2 regions of the Sporofaciens sp. SGI.106 genome follow, and region 2 is predicted to be linked to the other one. Evidence: predicted binding sites of a transcription regulator. Region 2 holds the regulator's gene; the other holds the start of a gene.
The links. The regulator HrcA, encoded in region 2, represses chaperone genes, less so after heat shock. The targets are predictions, from matches to a motif close to TGTTAGCACTCNNNNNNNNNGAGTGCTAACA.
Positions count from the first base shown of each region.

Region 1: a site for HrcA is predicted at 1,831-1,861, ahead of ACQRCC_RS04785 (co-chaperone GroES). Genes of this name have one in related genera too.

Region 1 is NZ_JBNPMZ010000004.1:126,667-130,093, forward strand. Features, by position in the region: gene groL (chaperonin GroEL) at 1-1,492, opposite strand, end outside; gene ACQRCC_RS04785 (co-chaperone GroES) at 1,524-1,808, opposite strand; gene ACQRCC_RS04790 (MarR family winged helix-turn-helix transcriptional regulator) at 1,964-2,398, opposite strand; gene ACQRCC_RS04795 (NUDIX hydrolase) at 2,472-2,948, opposite strand; gene ACQRCC_RS04800 (RluA family pseudouridine synthase) at 3,038-3,427, shown strand, end outside.
Region 2 is NZ_JBNPMZ010000003.1:59,604-63,030, reverse strand. Features, by position in the region: gene ACQRCC_RS03400 (hypothetical protein) at 1-251, shown strand, start outside; gene ACQRCC_RS03395 (transposase) at 359-1,120, shown strand; gene hrcA (heat-inducible transcriptional repressor HrcA) at 1,317-2,357, shown strand; gene grpE (nucleotide exchange factor GrpE) at 2,403-3,083, shown strand; gene dnaK (molecular chaperone DnaK) at 3,134-3,427, shown strand, end outside.

The DNA.
Region 1 (3,427 bases), on a different contig from region 2:
CCTTAACCGGATCAATGATACCCTGTTTCATCATATCCACAAAGGTTTCCGTTGCAGCATCAAATCCTACACCAAGCTCACTTTTCTTTACCTGATCTACAATAACAGGACCTTCCAGTCCGGCATTATCCGCAATTGTAAATAACGGAGCTTCCAATGCTTTCGCTACGATTCTGGCTCCTGTCTTCTCGTCGCCTTCCAGAGTTGCAGCCAGTTCATCTACATTTTTCTGTGCATGGATATATGCGGATCCACCACCACAGATCACGCCTTCTGCTACAGCTGCTTTCGTTGCATTCATAGCGTCTTCCATACGGTATTTTGCTTCTTTCATCTCGGTCTCTGTAGCTGCACCGACACGGATTACTGCTACACCTCCACCCATTTTGGCAATACGTTCCATTAGTTTGTCTTTATCCATTTCTGATGTTGCATCAGCCATCTGTCTCTTCATGCTGGCGATACGTGAATCAATATCATCTTTATTTCCGGCACCGTCTACGATTGTTGTATTTTCTTTTGTAACCTTTACAGATTTTGCACGACCCAGCATATCCATTGTGGTATCTTTTAATTCAAGTCCAAGATCTTCCATGATTACCTGTCCGCCGGTAAGTGTTGCGATATCCTGAAGCATTGCTTTTCTGCTGTCACCATATCCCGGTGCCTTTACAGCAACAACTTTCAGCGTTCCTCTCAGTCTGTTAACAATTAATGTAGTGAGTGCTTCTCCTTCTACATCTTCGGCGATAATCAGAAGTTCCTTTCTCTCTCTCATCACATTTTCCAAAATTGGAAGAATGTCCTGAATGTTGGAAATCTTCTTATCTGTCATAAGGATATACGGATCTTCCATGTTCGCGATCATCTTCTCTTTATCATCACACATGTATCCGGAAAGGTATCCATTATCGAACTGCATACCCTCAACCACATCAATCTCTGTCTTCATGGTTTTAGATTCTTCAATTGTAATGACACCATTTTCTCCGACTTTTTCCATTGCATCTGCAATCATTCCACCGACTTCTTCATTTCCGGCAGAGATTGCAGCTACTTTTGCAATATGTTCTTTTCCTGTAACCGGATGACTCATTGCTTCAATTGCCTCAACAGCTGCATCGGAAGCTTTCTTCATTCCTCTTCTCAAAATAATCGGATTTGCGCCTGCAGCAATATTCTTCATCCCCTCTTTAACAAGCGCCTGTGCCAGAACTGTAGCAGTTGTTGTTCCATCTCCTGCAATATCGTTTGTTTTAGTAGCTACTTCTTTTACAAGCTGGGCGCCCATGTTTTCAAAACGGTCTTCCAATTCAATTTCTTTTGCGATTGTTACACCATCATTCGTGATTAACGGTGCACCATAGGATTTATCCAATACAACATTTCTTCCTTTTGGTCCCAATGTAACCTTTACTGTATCGGCCAGGCGGTCTACACCAGCTTCCATTTTCTTACGAACATCAATATCAAATGTAATATCTTTTGCCATGATAAACTCCTTCTTTCCTCTACTATTTTAATTATTCTACAATTGCCAGAATATCGCTCTGACTTATGATCTTAAATTCTTCATCGTCAATCTTCACATCTGTGCCGCCATATTGAGAAATAATAACCTTATCTCCTTCTTTTACCTGCATAGCAGTCATTTGTCCATCCTTGCATTCTCCCGGACCAACCGCGATTACTACCGCTTCCTGCGGTTTCTCTTTTGCACTGTCTGGCAGAATGATTCCTGATTCTGTCTTTTCCTCAACATCCTGATACTGAAGAACTACTTTGTCACCCAATGGTCTTAATTTCATATGAATAACCTGCCTTTCTTTTTGTTAGCACTCTATTTTATTGAGTGCCAGTGTGATTCACAAAAAAATAGTTTCTTGCGAAACATTATTTATTTTGTTTTTAAATTGTTTATTTTTAAAGTATTATATCATTAAAAATCAGCTTGTCAATAGGTTTAGAAAATTAATTTATTTATATTGTTTCTGATCTTTTCGGATACTTCCCGATAAATCTTCAATTCTTCTTCTGACACTCCCTCCAAAATCTTTTGATTCATGGCTTCTCTTCTACTTGTCATTTCCGTTATCAGTTCTTTCGCATGATCAGATATTTCATAATGAACATATCTTCTGTCATTCTTGTCCGGTATCGCAATAATGTAGTTTCTTCTGCAAAGATTGTCAACAGCCTGCGAAATATGTCCGCGATTCATCATTAGCTGACGATGAATATCTGTAGAGGTGTTATGTTCTCCGGACTTTGACAAAAAATACAAAATCTCCAGTTCTGCCCTTTTCATATCATATTTTTGACGCAGCTCGGCACTCTGTTCTTCCAACAGTTTTTTAAACTGCCCGCCCTGCAAAATGATATCAATTTGTCTATCCATATCCTTCTCTTCTTTCCGTAAATTTTTTCTATTCTATCACAAGTTAATTGATTCGTCATCTTTTAATTTTAAACTATACTTCCAGCGCTACACCATCCAGCACTGCTTCCAGGAGTCTGTCCTGACCATCATACACTAGCTTCAACGAAAAAAATGGATGCTCCTCCGCCAGAAGCCGCAGGAAAATCTTATCCCCTTCCCAGATGTTCAGCTTTTGTATCTTCGCAATATCTACCCATTCCAATTCACCCTCATCACATGGAATCGACTCTCCCTCAAAACCGTCAGCCGTGAAAAGGGACATATATTCGGTCACACCATTTCCCGATACAAAAGTCACCAATCCCCGGAAACGATATGAAGTCAGCGTATATCCCGTCTCCTCTTTCACTTCCCGCAGCAGGCATTCCTCCGGGCTTTCATCCGCCTCAAAATGTCCTCCCACACCAATCCACTTATCCTGATTCACATCATTTTCCTTTACCGTTCTGTGAAGCATCAGATATTTTCCATCACGTTCTATATAACAAAGCGTACTCAAACCAACCATACTTTTCCTCCATTCCCATAGCGTCTGTACATCAATGCAAGCTATATGTTATAGTAATATTATCATAACCATATTTAGAGGAAAATGCAATGAACCGTACAATTGATTATCTTATTGAAGCCGAAGATGACGGGCTTCGAATTGAATTATTTTTGAAAAGAAAAGGATATTCCCACCAGAACATTGTCAGTATCAAGCACATGCCGGAAAGTGTGCTTCTTAACGGTATCTTCAGCTACATGAACCAGACGCTTCATACCGGGGATATTCTGACAATCCGAATCAGTGAGACCCAGTCTTCCGAAAAAATTCCTCCGGTGAATATTCCCCTTTCTATCGTATATGAGGATGAAGATATTATCGTCATCAACAAACCGGCCGGAATGCCCATTCATCCATCTTTAAATAATTACACCAACTCTATGGCAAATGCGCTTGCATGGTACTACCGGGAACAGGGAAAACCTTTTATCTTCCGC
Region 2 (3,427 bases):
ATGGAACCAAAGGTCTCATTGAGTTGATGAGAAACGGCCGCCAGGTAGACTTGTATCTGGGAGAGAAAAAATCAGATGCAGACGGATACATGAGCTGGGATGTAGAGCACTGGTCCAGCATCGATGTGAAGAGATTTATCCGCTGCTATTCTCTGGAGGGAAGAGTTCTGGGAGAATCTACAGGACACAATATCTATGATCTGGAGAATGAGTTTAAGCCGGAAGAGGCAGTAAAAGTTGAACTTAGCTAAAAAAAGGGGACGTAGCAAAATGCATTTTGCTACGTCCTGAATTAACATTTGTGGTGTACCCAATTGTATTTGTACCTGTCCCTAATTGCATAAAAAGGAGGGATAAGGTGGCAACACACAGAAGAAAGAAGAGTACAACCGGTATTTATCACGTTGTAGTAAAAGGTATCAATAAAGAGAAAATATTTAATATGCAGCGTGAAAAAATATTCTTGAAGAGTATTATTCTAAAGACTTTAGGAAAAATCAAGGTTGAAATATATTCATATTGTATTATGTCTAATCATGCTCATTTTATTATCAGGGCAGAAATCGAAACGTTATCTTTATTCATGGCTAGAGTTTTGGCCGAATACGCATCTTATTATAATTATAAACACCACCGTAATGGACATGTGTTCCAGAATCGCTTCATGAGTGAATGTATCGAAAATGAGAGGTATTTCTGGACGTGTTTGAGATATATTCATTTAAATCCGGTAAAAGCGGGGATGATAAAGAATCCTGTTCGCTATAAATATAGCAGTATGGCAGATTATATGACAGAAACTACAGGAATACTGGACGAAAAGGCAGTTTTGATGTACAAGAAACATTTCGAAGATTTCCAGGCTTTTGACGCATTTCATAAAGAACGTCAGTCTGAGATATTCATAGATTATCCGGATGATATGAATAAACAATATTGTGAAATAGCGCTCCAGATTGCAGAGGAGATGTTCGAAGAAAAGCAATTGAGTTTGTTGGTGCAGGTGTTTGAGGAAAATAGAGAAGAATACATTAAGAAATTAGCGGAAACCTTAAAGATAGGTAAGCGAAGGGCACAGAAAATATGTGTGGAAACTTATAATTTAGTGGACAGCCAATAAATGGGTACAGGGGAATTGGCGGTTGGGTACACCACGAATGTCAATTGGGGACGTAGCAAAATGCATTTTGCTACGTCCCCAATATAAAAAAACTATAAACTGTGTTGACAAATGAAACCAGTAGTGCTACATTAATAATCGTAAAGATTAGCACTCGAATTTAATGAGTGCTAACAGCTAGGGAGGAGGCGGAAAGATGCAGGTCAGTGAACAGCTGGGTGAACGAAAGCTCAAAATCTTACATGCAATTATCCAGACATACTTAGAAACCGGAGAGCCGGTTGGCTCGAGAACTATTTCCAAATATACGGACCTGAATTTAAGTTCTGCTACCATTCGTAACGAGATGGCGGATCTGGAAGAGCTGGGATACATTTTACAGCCGCACACATCCGCAGGACGGATTCCTTCCGACAAAGGCTATCGGCTTTACGTAGATATGCTGATGCAGGAGAAGGAGCAGGAGTTAAATGAAATGCAGGAGCAGATGCTGGAGAAGGCAGACAAGATGGATCAGCTTCTGAAACAGGCAGCGAAAGTTCTTGCTACGAATACAAATTATGCGACAATGGTTTCTACTCCGGTGAACAGCGCTAACAAGATTAAATTCATTCAGTTATCACAGGTAGATGATGAACAGATCATTGCAGTAATCGTCCTTGGTGGTAACGTGATTAAGAATAAGATCATCAGCGTTGACGAACCGCTCAGCAATGAAAATCTTCTGAAGCTGAATATGCTTCTGAACACTACACTGAATGGAATGTCCATTGAAGAAATTAATCTGGGACTGATCGCCAGATTAAAAGAACAGGCAGGAATACACAGCGAGGTCATCAGTAACGTGCTGGACGCAGTGGCAGATGCCATTCAGGTTGATGAAGATATGCAGATTTACACCAGCGGTGCCACGAATATTTTCAAATATCCGGAGCTTTCCGATAAACAGAGTGCACAGGAAATCATCAGTGCCTTTGAGGAAAAGCAGCAGCTCACCGAACTGGTAACCCAGACTTTATCCCAGGAGGAAAATACAGGAATTCAGGTGTATATCGGTGATGAGACGCCGGTTCAGACCATGAAGGACTGCAGTGTTGTGACAGCAACCTATGAATTGGGAGAAGGAATGAAGGGAACAATCGGTATTATCGGACCGAAACGTATGGATTATGAACATGTATTAAAATCACTGAAGCGTTTGCAGAGTGAACTGGATGCGATTTTCCATAAACAGTAAAAAGTGTTAAGAAAGGTGGATTAACCCTTGGATAAGAATCAGGAAATGAATCAGGAAAAGAGCCAGGAAGAAATGGTAAAAGAAGCTGTCGAGGAAGCAAAAAAAGCAGCTGAACAGGCAGCGGTTGCAGAGGAAACTTCTGATGCCGGTGATTCTAAAGAAAAACCTCTTGATGCAAAAGCATCTGAAGAGACAGAGGCAGCAGGAGAGGCAGAAGAAACCGAAGCTTCCGAAGAGGCAGAAGCCGGAGAAAAGAAAGGAAAGTTCTTTGGCAAGAAAAATAAAAAAGACAAAAAAGACGAGAAAATTGAAGAGCTTACCGATAAGCTGACTCGTCAGATGGCAGAGTTTGATAACTTCCGCAAACGTACCGAGAGAGAAAAATCTCAGATGTACGAAATAGGAGCGAAAGATATCATAGAAAAAATCCTTCCGGTAGTAGACAATTTCGAGAGAGGTCTCGGAGCTGTCAGTGAGGAAGAAAAGGCAGATCCGTTCATTCAGGGAATGGATAAGATTTATAAGCAGCTGATGACCACACTGGAAGAGGCAGGAGTGAAACCGATCGAGGCAGTAGGTCAGGAATTCAATCCGGATTTCCACAACGCAGTGATGCATGTGGAGGACGAAAACTTCGGTGAAAACATCGTAGCAGAAGAATTCCAGAAAGGTTACATGTACCGTGAATCTGTAGTGAGACACAGTATGGTAAAGGTTGCAAATTAACAGCCAAAACATTTTTTAAGAATAAAATAGTAAAACAGGAGGAATAAATCATGGGAAAAATCATTGGTATTGACTTAGGTACAACAAATAGCTGTGTAGCCGTTATGGAAGGCGGACAGCCGGTAGTTATCGCAAATACAGAAGGCGCAAGAACAACACCATCTGTTGTTGCATTTACAAAAACAGGAGAGCGTCTAGTAGGTGAGCCTGCAAAACGTCAGGCAGTTACAAATGCTGAGAAGACGATTTCATCCATCAAAAGAGAAATGGGAACTGATTACAAAGTAACCATCGATGGAAAGAAATATTCTCCACAGGAAATTTCTGCAATGATTCTTCAGAAG